Regions from separate parts of the Kribbella sp. NPDC051137 genome, predicted to be linked through region 1. Evidence: riboswitches for the same ligand, from Rfam matches in the RefSeq annotation. Region 1 holds a riboswitch; each other region holds the start of a gene.
The links. A riboswitch is a leader RNA that binds a small molecule or an ion and turns the genes downstream of it on or off. The one in region 1 is predicted to bind ZMP and ZTP.
Positions count from the first base shown of each region.

Region 2: linked by a shared signal. The riboswitch ahead of AB0M51_RS24550 (tetrahydrofolate dehydrogenase/cyclohydrolase catalytic domain-containing protein) and the one ahead of AB0M51_RS09210 (5-aminoimidazole-4-carboxamide ribonucleotide transformylase) in region 1 are both predicted to bind ZMP and ZTP.
Region 3: linked by a shared signal. The riboswitch ahead of folP (dihydropteroate synthase) and the one ahead of AB0M51_RS09210 (5-aminoimidazole-4-carboxamide ribonucleotide transformylase) in region 1 are both predicted to bind ZMP and ZTP.

Region 1 is NZ_JBFBBI010000002.1:379,382-383,581, forward strand. It holds gene AB0M51_RS09195 (exo-alpha-sialidase) at 1-49, shown strand, start outside; gene AB0M51_RS09200 (MoaD/ThiS family protein) at 46-309, shown strand; gene AB0M51_RS09205 (AAA family ATPase) at 328-867, shown strand; gene AB0M51_RS09210 (5-aminoimidazole-4-carboxamide ribonucleotide transformylase) at 857-1,723, opposite strand; ZMP/ZTP riboswitch at 1,742-1,819, opposite strand; gene AB0M51_RS09215 (class I SAM-dependent methyltransferase) at 1,822-2,538, opposite strand; gene AB0M51_RS09220 (CHAP domain-containing protein) at 2,600-3,124, opposite strand; gene AB0M51_RS09225 (acetolactate synthase large subunit) at 3,534-4,200, shown strand, end outside.
Region 2 is NZ_JBFBBI010000004.1:699,103-703,302, reverse strand. It holds gene prcB (proteasome subunit beta) at 1-450, shown strand, start outside; gene prcA (proteasome subunit alpha) at 476-1,405, shown strand; gene AB0M51_RS24555 (NUDIX hydrolase) at 1,402-2,013, shown strand; ZMP/ZTP riboswitch at 2,026-2,111, shown strand; gene AB0M51_RS24550 (tetrahydrofolate dehydrogenase/cyclohydrolase catalytic domain-containing protein) at 2,131-2,991, shown strand; gene aroH (chorismate mutase) at 3,022-3,390, shown strand; gene AB0M51_RS24540 (prephenate dehydrogenase) at 3,401-4,200, shown strand, end outside.
Region 3 is NZ_JBFBBI010000004.1:886,096-890,295, reverse strand. It holds gene AB0M51_RS25360 (ZIP family metal transporter) at 1-633, opposite strand, end outside; gene AB0M51_RS25355 (hypothetical protein) at 840-1,304, shown strand; ZMP/ZTP riboswitch at 1,309-1,397, shown strand; gene folP (dihydropteroate synthase) at 1,417-2,247, shown strand; gene AB0M51_RS25345 (phytanoyl-CoA dioxygenase family protein) at 2,280-3,056, shown strand; gene AB0M51_RS25340 (SigE family RNA polymerase sigma factor) at 3,124-3,618, shown strand; gene AB0M51_RS25335 (hypothetical protein) at 3,615-4,200, shown strand, end outside.

The sequences.
Region 1 (4,200 bases):
CGGCCACCTGCCCGACATCCTCACGGTCCGCGCAGCGGTGCTCGAATGATCGCTGTCCGGCTGCCGACGGTGCTCCGCCCGTTCGCGGGCGGAGCCGAACGCGTGGAGGCCGACGGCTCGACCGTCGGCGAGGTGTTCGCCGCCCTGCAACCGGCCCTCCGCCGGCGCCTGACCGACGAGCAGGGAGCGGTCCGCCGGCACGTCAACGTCTACCTCCGCGACGAGAACATCCGCGACCTGAACGGCCTCGGCACCCAGGTGCGCGACGGCGACGAACTCCTGATACTCCCGAGCGTCGCGGGCGGTTGATCGGTACTGTCGGTCGGCATGAGCGACGTGCTGCTGCTGACCGGCCCGTCCGGCTCGGGCAAGACGACCGTGGCGCGGCTGGTGGCCACCGACGCGGCCCGGCCGACGGTGCACGTGACCACCGACGAGTTCTTCCGCGCGATCCGGACCGGCTTCATCCCGCCGTACCTGCCGGAATCGCAACGGCAGAACGTCGTGGTGGTGGACGCGATCGTCGCGGCGGTCGCGGTGTTCGCCGACGGCGGGTACGACGTCGTGGTGGACGGCGTCATCGGACCGTGGTTCCTGCCGCCCTACCGGGCCGCGGCCGCCGAGAGGGAGTGGCAGATGTCGTACGTCGTCCTGCGGCCGGATCTCGCCACCACGCTGGAGCGCGGGCAGGCACGCGGCGGTGTCGAGTTGACCGACACCGAGGCGCTCACCGCGCTGCACGGCGCCTTCGCGGACCTCGGCGAGCTCGAGCGGCACGTGATCGACAGCACCCGTCTCGACGCGGCACAGACCGCCGCCGAGGTCCGCAAAGCTGTTGCTGAGGGCACCTACCTGCTCAGTGCCTGAACAGCCGCAGCCCCGTGGCGGTCCAGGTGATTCCGAGCGCGGCGCAGGCGGCGGCGACCTCGTCGGAGCGGATCGATCCGCCGGGCTCGACGATGTGCGTGACGCCGTACCGGTGTGCGACCTCGACGTTGTCGGCGAAGGGCAGGTGGCCGTCGGAGACCATCGTCACCCCGGTGAGAGGCTCGGTGGACCAGAGCGCCGCCTTCTCGCCGGCCAGGCGGGTGCAGTCGACGCGGGACTGCTGCCCGGCCCCGACGCCGATCGTCATCCGGTCCTTCACCAGCACCACGGTGTTCGACTGGGTGTAGCGCGCCACGATCATCCCGAGCACCGCGTCGTCCGGCAGGTCGCGGGGGAGCGGCGCGGCGTCCCGCTCCTGCGTCAGCCGTACGCCGTACAGCTCGCGCACCTCCTCCGCCGGCGGCTCGTACGCCGGGTCCATCTCGAGCACCAGATACGTCCCGCGCTTCTTCGCCGCGAGGATCTCCGGTACGCCGTCGTCGTACCCGGGCGCGATGATCCCGTCCGACACGACCCGCTTCAGCACCGCGGCCAGCTCCAGGTCGACGGGATGCGACACCGCCACGAAATCGCCGTACGACGACTTCGGATCCGCGGCCCGCGCCCGCGTGTACGCCTCCGCCGCCGTCGTACCGAGCGCGGCCCCCGCGGGCGACACGTGCTTGTACGACGCCGCCGCCGGTACGCCGAACCGCTCCGCCGCCTCCCGTACCAGCTGCCATCCGGTCAACGCGTCGAGGATGTTGATGTACGACGGGGCACCCGCGAGCACCGTGAACGGCGCGTTCTCGAGGGTGGCCGCCTGATGGGGATTCATGCCGTACCGCAGACGCATCGGGACCTCCGAACTGCTCGAAGACGCCCAGGCGGACGACGCCTTGTCCGGAAGCTCCCTGGTGGTGATCCACCCTCGCCAGTCGCGGTAGGGCCAGCCTACTTCGTCGCCCGCACCACCAGCAGCCGGGAGTCCGCGGCCGGCGGCTCACCGTGCCAGCCGCCGTCGACGACCACGTCGGAGAAGCCTGCCGCGCGCAGGTCGGCGGTGATCTCGTCGGCGGACCGGAAGTACAGGACGTTCCGGTAGACGGCGTCGTGCCCGTCCTCGAACACGTTGTGCGCGTCGAACACCACCCGTCCGTCCGCGATCTCGACCAGCTCGAGCCACTCCTTCAGGTGCCCGGCGACGGTGTCGCGTTCGCCGTACGTCGCCTCGCTCGTCCACTGTTCCCAGGCGCGCATCGCCGGGTTCCGGGACTCGAACGCGAACCTGCCGCCGGGGCGCAGCGCGGCGGACAACGCGACCACGGTGTCGGCGTGCTGCGCGACGTGCATCATCGTGTTGCCGCTGCTGACCACGAGGTCCACGTCGCCCGTCGGCTCGACGACGCGGTGGTCGCCCTCGATCCAGGTGACCGCGTCGGCGCCGGGCTGCTTGCGCGCGTACCCGAGCATCGTGGAGCTGGGGTCGATGCCGATCACTTCCCGTCCGGGCGCGACCAGCGACCGCGTCAGCAGACCGGTACCGCAGCCGAAGTCGAGGACCTTCGCGGTGCCTTCGGCCAAGGCACGGTAGTACGCGTGGTCCTCCCCGGCCGGGTTGTCCAGGTCGTAGAGCTGCACCAGCTGTTCGTCGCCGTAAGGATCAGTCACCCCGAAGAGCCTAGGGGCCGGTGCGGGTGGGACGAGTACCCGCACCGGCCTGTCCGGGGAACTACTGCGCCGAGACCCAGCCGTAGATGTCGGCCGGGCGGCCGGCGGCCTCGGCGTGCTTCGGGTCGAACGGTCCGTGCTTGCTCACCTGGTTGCCGGAGTTGCCTTCGACCGTGGTGATTCTCCCGTCGGTGCCGACGGCAACGACCACGCCGGTGTGCACGCTGGTGTCGGTGTTGTCCGGGCCGGTGCCGTACAGCACGATGTCGCCGGGCTGCAGGCCGGTGTTGCCGGCGTGCGCGCGGCCGCGGTCCTGACCCCAGGTGTAGATGTCGCCGGTGAAGCCGTAGTTCGGGATGTCGATGCCGGCCTGCCGCCAGGTCCAGGTGGCGAAGTGCGCGCACCACGGCTCACACGGGCCGTACGGGTTGCAGTTGCTGCCGGGCGGGGTCTCCTGCTGGCCGACCTCGCCGTTCGCGGCGTTCACGATCGCTGTCCGGGTGTCGGCCGCGGACGCCGTCAGCGACAGCGTTCCGGTGAGCGCGACGAGGACGGAGGCGACGAGCAGACGTAACGAGAGGCGCATGGGTCACTCCGATCTGGAGAGGGGGCGGTAGAAATCTTTCAAACGATCTCTGCAGATCAGTATGTGACTAACGAACATCCCGGATCCATCACAGCGCCGTCACGGTACGATGGCACTGCTCGTAAGACGGTCGTCTCAGAAATTGAGACGGTAGGCGGCTGAACTTGACCCGGTCGGCAGGTTTCGGCGAATAATGCCTACATGCGATCGATTCTCCTCGTACTTGTGCGGCGCGCCGACTGACGCGACCACAGAGTCGAGCGCGCCCCTTCAGCCAACCCGGCGGAAGGGGTTTTTTGTTGCCAATGCGACTATCCGCGACCCGGAAGCGCACGGACAACGGCCACAAGCGAGGATGGATCGGTCGCGATAAGTACAGACATCGTGACAGGACTGAGGGAAGGCACTCATGAGTGAGCAGCTGACCGGGGCACAGGCTCTGATCCGCGCACTGGAACATGCCGGAGTGGACACCGTCTTCGGCATCCCGGGTGGCGCGATCCTCCCGGCGTACGACCCGATGCTCGACTCGACCCAGATCCGCCACATCCTGGTACGTCACGAGCAGGGCGCCGGCCACGCCGCCCAGGGGTACGCCGCGGCGTCCGGCAAGGTCGGAGTCTGCATGGCGACCTCCGGGCCGGGCGCGACCAACCTGGTGACGCCGATCGCCGATGCCTACATGGACTCGGTGCCGATGGTCGCGATCACCGGCCAGGTGGCGGGCGCCGCGATCGGGACCGACGCCTTCCAGGAGGCGGACATCCGCGGCATCACGATGCCGATCACCAAGCACAACTTCCTGGTGACCGACCCGAACGAGATCGCGACCACGATCGCCGAGGCGTTCCACATCGCCTCCACCGGCCGGCCCGGCCCGGTGCTGGTGGACGTCACCAAGGACGCGATGCAGACCACCGGCGTCGACTTCCAGTGGCCGACCGAGCTCGCGCTGCCCGGCTACCGGCCGGTGACCCGCCCGCACCCGAAGCAGGTGCGCGAGGCGGCCCGGCTGATCGTCGCCGCGGAGAAGCCGGTGCTGTACGTCGGCGGCGGTGTGATCCGCGCGCAGGCCA
Region 2 (4,200 bases), on a different contig from region 1:
AACCGGCTCAGCGCGCTGATCCGGGGCAACCTGCCGATGGCGATGCAGGGCCTCACCGTGGTGCCGCTGTTCGCGGGGTACGACGAGGACATCAAGGGCGGGCGGATCTTCTCCTACGACCCGACCGGCGGGCGGTACGAGGAGACCCACTTCTACAGCGTCGGATCGGGCTCGCTGTTCGCCCGCGGCGCGCTGAAGAAGCTCTACCGCGAGGACCTGTCCGAGACCGACTGCGTGACGGTGGCGATCCAGTCCCTGATCGACGCCGCCGACGACGACTCGGCGACCGGTGGCCCGGACATGCTGCGGCGGATCTTCCCGGTGGTCGGCGTGGTCACCGCGGACGGTTACCGGCGGCTGCCCGAGGACGAGGTGGCCTCCCTGGTCGACGCGGCCTGGGAGCAGCGGCACCAGCGTCCCGACGGCCCGGCCGCGCCGTCCCTGACCTGATCACCCCGAACTCACAGAGGACTCGATGAGCGTTCCTTTCTACGTCTCGCCCGAGCAGCTGATGCGGGACCGGGCGGACTTCGCCCGGAAGGGCATCAGCAAGGGCCGCAGCGCGATCGCGCTGCAGTATGCCGACGGCATCCTGTTCGTCGCGGAGAACCGGTCGCCCGCGTTGCACAAGGTGGCCGAGATCTACGACCGGATGGCCTTCGCCGCCGTCGGCCGGTACAACGAGTTCGAGAACCTGCGGATCGCCGGCGTCCGGCTCGCCGACATGCGCGGGTACTCGTACGACCGCCGTGACGTGACCGGCCGCGCGCTCGCCAACGCGTACGCGCAGACCCTCGGCGCGATCTTCTCCTCCGGCGGCGAGAAGCCGCTCGAGGTGGAGATCCTGGTCGCGGAGGTCGGCGCGAGCGCCGGCGACGACCAGATCTACCGGCTCACGTACGACGGTTCGATCGCCGACGTGCAGGGGTACGCCGTGATGGGCGGCCCGGCCGACCAGGTCGCGGACTACGTCGGCGAGCACTACCAGGAAGGCATCTCGCTGGCGGGTGCGCTCCGGCTCGCGGTCGACGCCCTGGCCCACGACGGCACCGAGGTCCGGCAGTTGACGCCGGACCAGCTCGAGGTCGCTGTGCTGGACCGGACCCGGTCACAGGTGCGCAAGTTCAAGCGGATCTCCGAGGAGACGCTGGAACGGATCCTGTCCGAGTCCCGCCCGGCCACCGCCCCCTCCGACGCCGACTCCTCCGACGCCGACTCCTCCGACGGCGACTCCTCCGAGGAGGCGTCCGACGGCGGGAACGGTGCCGGCGCCGGCTCGGCCGGTGAGTCTTCGGCGAAGGCCGAGGACGCCGGATCCACCGAGGCCCCGGTCGCCCCGCCGTCCGACGATGACGACGCACCGGTGGCCCCGCCGGAAGACCCCGACGACAACCGTCCGCTGTGACGGACCAGATCGAGAGCTCAGCCGCCACGGAAAACGTGGCGGCTGAGCTGTCTACGGCACCCGCCGACCCGGCTCCGTGGGAGTTGCTGGGGGAGGAGGTCGGGTTCGAGCGCTTCCTGTCGGTGCGCCTCCGGCGGTACCGGATGCCCGACGGGCGCGAGGTCGAGTGGGATGTGTCCGGGCGCGAGGCCGGGGTGGACGCCGGCGTGACGGTGTTGCCGTTGACGCCGGAGGGGCGGATCGTGACGATCCGGATGTTCCGCGCCGGACCCGATACCGTGGTCACGAACCTTCCGGGCGGTCTCGTCGAGCCCGGCGAGGAGGTCGCGGTGGCGGGCGCCCGCGAGCTCGAGGAGGAGACCGGGTACACCTGCGAGACCCTCGACGTGGTCGGCTGGCAATGGTCCGGTGCGTCCTCGACGTTCCGCAAGTACGTCGCGATCGCCCGTGGCTGCCGTCCCGACGGCAAACAGCAACTCGACGAGACCGAGGACTGCGTCCCGGTCGAACTCACCGTCGACGCTTTCCGCGCCGAACTCCGCAACCCCGGCGCGATGACCGGCATCGACGCCGCCTACCTCGCCCTCGACCACGCCGGCCTGCTCTGACCCGGTACTCTGAAGCCGGACCGCGACTGGCGTTGAGGTGGATGAACCACCGGGGAACGGTCTGCCATCCGGCTTCGCCGCGCGCCTGGGCACCTTCGAACGTCGAGGAGTGCGCGCATGAGTGCTGAGCTGATGATCGGGACCGACCTCGCCGCCGAGATGGTGGCCAAGGCGGCGGAGCGGGCGAGCGCCCTGCAGGAGAAGTACGGCGTACAGCCGTGCCTGGCGACCGTGCTGGTCGGCGACGACCCGGCGTCCGCGACCTACGTACGGATGAAGCAGAACCGGTCGAAGAAGGCGGGCATCGCGTCCCGCAGCGTCGTCCTGCCGGCCACCACGACCACGGAGGAGCTGGTCGCGGAGCTCACCAAGCTGTCGGAGGACCCGGCGGTGCACGGGATCCTGCTGCAGCACCCGGTGCCCGCGCAGATCGACGAGCGGGCCGCCTTCGAGGCGATCGACCCGGCCAAGGACGTGGACGGCGTGACGATGCGATCGTTCGCGGCGATGGCCTTCGGGGATCCCGGGTTCCGGTCCGCGACGCCCGGCGGGATCATGCGGCTGCTGGCGGCGTACGACGTACCGCTCGAGGGCGCGCACGCGGTCGTGATCGGCCGCAGCCCGATCCTCGGCAAGCCGGCCGGCATGTTGCTGCTGGCATCGAACGCGACCGTCACGTACGCGCACTCCCGGACCCGCGACCTCGCCGACCTGGTGCGGACCGCCGACGTGGTGATCGCCGCCGTCGGCAAGCCGAACTTCGTCCGCGGCGACTGGCTGAAGCCGGGCGCGGTGGTGGTCGACGCCGGGTACAACGAGGGCAACGTCGGCGACGTGCACTTCGCCGAGGCGGCCGAGGTCGCGCGGCTGATCACCCCGGTGCCGGGCGGTGTCGGCCCGATGACGATCGCGCTGCTGCTGGAGCAGACGGTCGACGCGGCTGAGACGGCTGTCCACGCCTTGACTACCCTGAACTAGGGTTGGGGGAGACGAACTAGGAGGCGACACGTGGCGGTACGCGCGATCCGGGGGGCCACCCAGCTGGACGTGGACGAGCGCGAGCATCTGCTCGAGCGGACCGCGGAGCTGGTGAAGGCGGTCCTGGAGGCGAACGATCTGGAGAACGAGGATCTGATCAGCATCCTGTTCACGGTCACGTCGGACCTCCGCTCGGAGTTCCCGGCGGTCGCGGGCCGCCAGATCGGGCTCACCGACGTACCGCTGATCTGCATGCAGGAGATCCCGGTGCCGCACGCGTTGCCGCGCGTCGTCCGGCTGATGCTGCACACCGAGACACCGCGTTCGCGGGACAAGATCCAGCACGTGTACCTGCACGGCGCGGTCGCTCTGCGCCCAGACCTGACCGGCGCCCAGTGAAGGCGACACGGTGACCGAACTGCGCGGCCCGGTCCGCATTGTCGGGACCGGGTTGATCGGGACGTCGATCGGGCTGGCGCTGGCCCGGCTGGGGGTGGTTGTCGAGCTCGTCGACGGCAACCCCGACAACGCGTTGATGGCCGAGCGGATCGGCGCCGGCTCGCGGCAGGTGGAGATCGAGCCGCAGCTCGTCGTGGTCGCCGTACCGCCGGATCATGTCGGCGCGGTCGTCGCCGCGCAGCTCGACCAGACCACAGCGGTCGTGACGGACGCGGCCAGCGTGAAGAGCAAGCCGCTCGCGGACGCACGCAAGCTGGCGGAGGACGTCAGCAGGTACGTCGGAAGCCACCCGATGGCCGGCTCGGAACGCAACGGCCCGCTGGCCGCGCGCGCCGACCTGTTCGACGGGGCCACCTGGGCGATCACCCCGCACGAGACCAGCGATCCGCAGGCCGTGGATCTGGTACGGCGGCTGGCCGAGGCGTGCGGTGCCCGGACGGTCGAGATGTCCGTGGCGGACCACGACCTCGGCGTCGCACGGGTCTCCCACCTGCCGCACCTGATGTCCGCGCTCGCCGCCGGGACGCTGGCCGACGCGCCGTCGTCGCACCTCGAACTGTCCGGCCAGGGCGTCCGCGACGTCACCCGGATCGCGGCCGGCGACCCCCGGCTGTGGACCCAGATCGTGTCCGCGAACTCGACCGCGCTGACCGGCCTGCTGGAGCAGATCCGCGGCGAGCTCGACCGGCTACTGGTTGCCCTCGGCAAGGAAGAGGCGGGCGAGGAGCTGACCGCGATCCTCGGCCAGGG
Region 3 (4,200 bases), on a different contig from region 1:
GAGCGTCCCGACGAACGTCGGGCCGCCGCCGATCAGCCCGAGCAGCGCGAGGGTCAGCCAGGACGGCCGCTCGCCTGCGGCTGCGAGCGGTGCGACGATGCCGAAGCCCTCGGTGGCGTTGTGCAGGGCGAACCCGATGATCAGCAGCACGGCGAGCGACATCTCGCCGGTCGCCGCGGAGTTGCCGATCGCGAGACCCTCGGCGAAGTTGTGCAGGCCGATCCCGGTGGCGATCATCGTGGCCAGGCCGGCCGCGGCCGAGGCTGTCTGCGGCCTCAGCGCCGGATCGCCGGTCGCGGCCGCACCGGGGCCGGGTTTCGGTTGCGCCGTACGCCGCCGGGCCATCCAGCGGTCGTAGTACACCAGGCCGAGCAGCCCGATCCCCAGCCCGGCAGCCAGGACCAGGCCGTTGCCCAGCGTCGTACCCCAATGCTTGTCCGCGAGCGCGGTGTCGATCGGCTCCCAGGCGTGGGCGAGGACGTCCCAGAGCAGGAAGAGCAGGATGCCGATCGCGACCGCGTTCAGGCCTGCCTTGAGCCGAGGCGCGGGATTGCGCAGCCGGCCGATCGGGAGACCGAGATAGATGGTGAGGCCGGCGACAGCGCCGAGAACCGCGACCTGCGAGCTGGACATCAGAACTCTCCGGGAAAGGGGAACGCAGAAGTGCAGCTCGGACATTAGGTGAGGCAAGGCTGACCTCACAAGTCCTGAGCTGGAACTCCCGCTCCCACTGAGAATCCGCTGAGGAGCAAGGCGTCTGGATACGTCACCCGGAGCGGGGAGACGGTTCACCCGGACGGGGGATGGGCGGCGGTGCCGATGTCGTTACGTTCAGTCGCATGGATGAACCTGCGCGCGTCCGGCAGTGGCCGGCGTACCTGCTCGCTGTGCTGTTCGCCGGGTATGCCGCGGGGAAGGCTGTGCGTGCGTGGCAAGGGAGGCTGGGGTTTCCGGGCGGTCCGCCGGTGTCGGCTGCCGAGGCTGACCGCTACCCGTTGGATCCGGTGGTCGCCCAGTCGCTGGCTTCCGCGAGTGGCGTGCTCGCCGCCTGCATCGTGCTCGCGACCGTGACGTCGATCGGCCGGAGAATCCCGCGTCCCCTGATGCTGGTCGCGCTCACCGCCCTGGTGCTGCCCGTTGCCGCGGGCGGCGGAATCATGGCGCTGGACGGCTTCATCGGGTTGGGCGTCGGCTGGCGGTGGTACCACGGCGTACTGGGGATCGCCTGCACCGGCCTGTCGATCGACACAGCCCATTCGTACCTGCGGACGACAGGGGCCCGACGTCGACGCGTGTGCCGTTAGGCTGGGGCCGGACCGTGACTGGCGCGTGAGGTGGGGTACCACCGGGGAGCGGTCCCGTCTGGATGACGTGTGCCGTGCGCCTGGGCTTCTGGGATCGAGCTGGAGGCCTGCCATGGTTCGCCCGCGGTTGGTGGGGATCGTCAATGTCACGCGCGACTCGTTCTCGGACGGGGGACGCTACCTGTTGCCCGAGGCTGCGATCGCGCACGCCCGGGAGCTGGCCGCGGCCGGCGCCGACGTCGTGGAGCTCGGGCCGGCGTCGAGTCATCCGGACGCGGAGCGGGTGCCGCCGGAGGAGGAGATCGCGAGGCTGGACCGAGTGGTCGACGGGCTGGAAGGGATCCCGTGGGGCGTGGACTCGTTTCACCCCGAGGCTCAGCGGTGGGCGCTCGCGCGCGGGGCGTCGTACCTGAACGACATCGGCGGGTTCGCCCGGCCGTACGGCGAACTCGCCGACTCGTCGTGCCGGCTCGTGGTGATGCACTCCGTCCAGCGAACCGGACCGGCGACGCGGGTGGTGACCGACGCGGGCGCGATCTGGGGCCGGATCGAGGCGTTCTTCGACCGGCGGATCGCGGCGCTCGAGGGTGCCGGGATCGGGCCTGAGCGGTTGGTGTTGGATCCGGGGCTCGGCTACTTCCTCGGGAGCACACCGGAGCCGTCGATCGCGGTGCTGGCGGACCTCGCGCGGTTGAAGGAGCGGTACGGGCTGCCGATCCTGGTGTCGCCGTCGCGGAAGTCGTTCCTGCGGGCTATCACGGGAACGGACCTCGGGGGGATCGCAGCGGCCACCCTCGCGGCCGAGCTGTCCGCGGCCGACCAGGGCGCCGACTACATCCGGACACACGACCCCGCGGGTCTGAGGGACGCCTTGCTCGTTCGGGACGCCCTGGCCGAGTTCGATGTTTATCGGTACAGGCGCGGCATCAGAATTGGATGGTGACCGCCGTTTCACCAGGAAAAGAGGGCACAGTCATGCTCGATCCCGTCGTCGGCAAAGGTCCGCTGACCGAGACTGACCGCTTCATCTTCGAGTCGTGGGGCTACTTCCTGATTCCCGGCGTCCTGACGAAGGACGAGGCCGCCGAGGCGTACGACGTCTCGCAGCGGCTGCACGCGAGCCGCGAGCGCGAGTTCGGGCAGATCGGCCGGACCTACGAGAGCGAGCCGGTTCTCGAGCGGCTGATCGATCATCCCGACGTACTGCCGAAGGTGCAGGGCCTGCTCGGCGACCGGTTCGTGCTGCAGGCCGGCTGGAACACCATGCAGCCCGCGCACGCGGGGAACGGCGGCTGGCACCAGGACGGATCGTCGGCGTACGACTTCAAGGAAGTGGGCTACCCGGTTCCGTTGCTGCAGCTCCGCGTGTCGTACCTGCTCACCGACCAGACCGTGCCCGGCATGGGCAACATGGAACTGATTCCCGGCAGCCACCGCTCCCGGGTCGCGCTGCCGGAGTCGATCCGGAAGAACAAGGACGACATCGCGATCGGCCACGTCGTGTGCGCCGAGGCCGGCGCCGCTCTGGTGTTCCACAACGGTGTGTGGCACCGGACCTTCCGCCACGACGGCGACTACGACCGCTTCACGACCCACTACGTCTACAGCCCGCCGTGGGTGCGCCCGGCCGACCGTTTCGGCAACGACCCCGAGTTCCTCGAGCGCACCACGCCGCTGCGGCGCGCCCTGCTGGGAGAGTTCACCCGCCCGGACGCCCCGTTCGGCGCGAACTACGATCCGCTGCCGATCTGATCCGCCGATGCAACCAACTTCGCACTCGTAGGCGTGTCTAACCCGGTATCGAGGACCGGGAGGACAAATGAGTGACCGGGACGCCGCGTTCGAGGCGTACTTCGCCGCACGTTCCGACGCCATGCGCGGTACGGCGTACCTGCTGTGCGGCGACTGGCATCGAGCGGAGGACCTGGTTCAGCAGACGTTCACGAAGCTCTACCTGGTGTGGCGCCGGATCCAGCGGCACGAGGCGATGGACAGCTACACCAGGCGGACGCTCCTGCGGACGTTCCTGTCCGAGCGCCGCCGCGGGTGGTTCCGGCACGAGTCGGTCGGGTCTGCGGACACCGACCGGCCGGGGCCGTCGTCCGGCCTGGCCGACGAACGGCTCGTGTTGCTGGAGGCGCTCGCGAAGGTACCGCCGAGACAACGGGCCGTTCTGGTCCTGCGGTACTGGGAGGACCAGTCCGTCGAACAGACGGCCGAGTTGCTCGAATGCTCAACCGGAAACGTCAAGAGCCAGGCTGCGCGTGGGTTGGCGACGCTGCGCGGCCTGCTCGAAGAGGAGAGAGTGCGATGAAGGAAGAGGAACTCGGCGAGGCACTGCACGACCTCATGGTGCGGACGACTCCGCCGCCGTCGATGGACCCGGCGAGCGCCCTCGACCAGGGCCGCCGGGCGCTCAAGCGGCGCAGGATCGCGGTGACCGGCGCCGCCGCCGTCACGCTGGCGGTCGGCCTCGGAGCGGGTCCGGCACTGGTCGTGCATTACGCAGGCAGCCGGCCGGCGAGCCCGATGGTGGCCGGCGGTACCGGCACCAGCCGCCCGCTCGCCACGCCGCGGCCGGTCTCCACCGTGACCCCGAAGGCGCCCGCGACCCGGAAGTCCGGTGATCCGTGGCCGGAGGGCCAGACCGACCGTACGGCGACCGCGGGGCCGCGCGCCGATCGAGCCGTGACGCTGATGAACGAGCTGAGCTCGTCGGTGCCGGCGGGATTCACGAGTCCGAACCTGAAGTACCCGGACGGCCTGTCGATGAGGTGGCCGCAGGCGCAGTACGCGTCCAACGACGGGGAGCAGGACTACTGGCAGTACCAGGCCACGATTCCGGTGCAGAAGGGTGACCGGGTCGGCAAGTTGCTGGCGTCGTCGACCACACCTG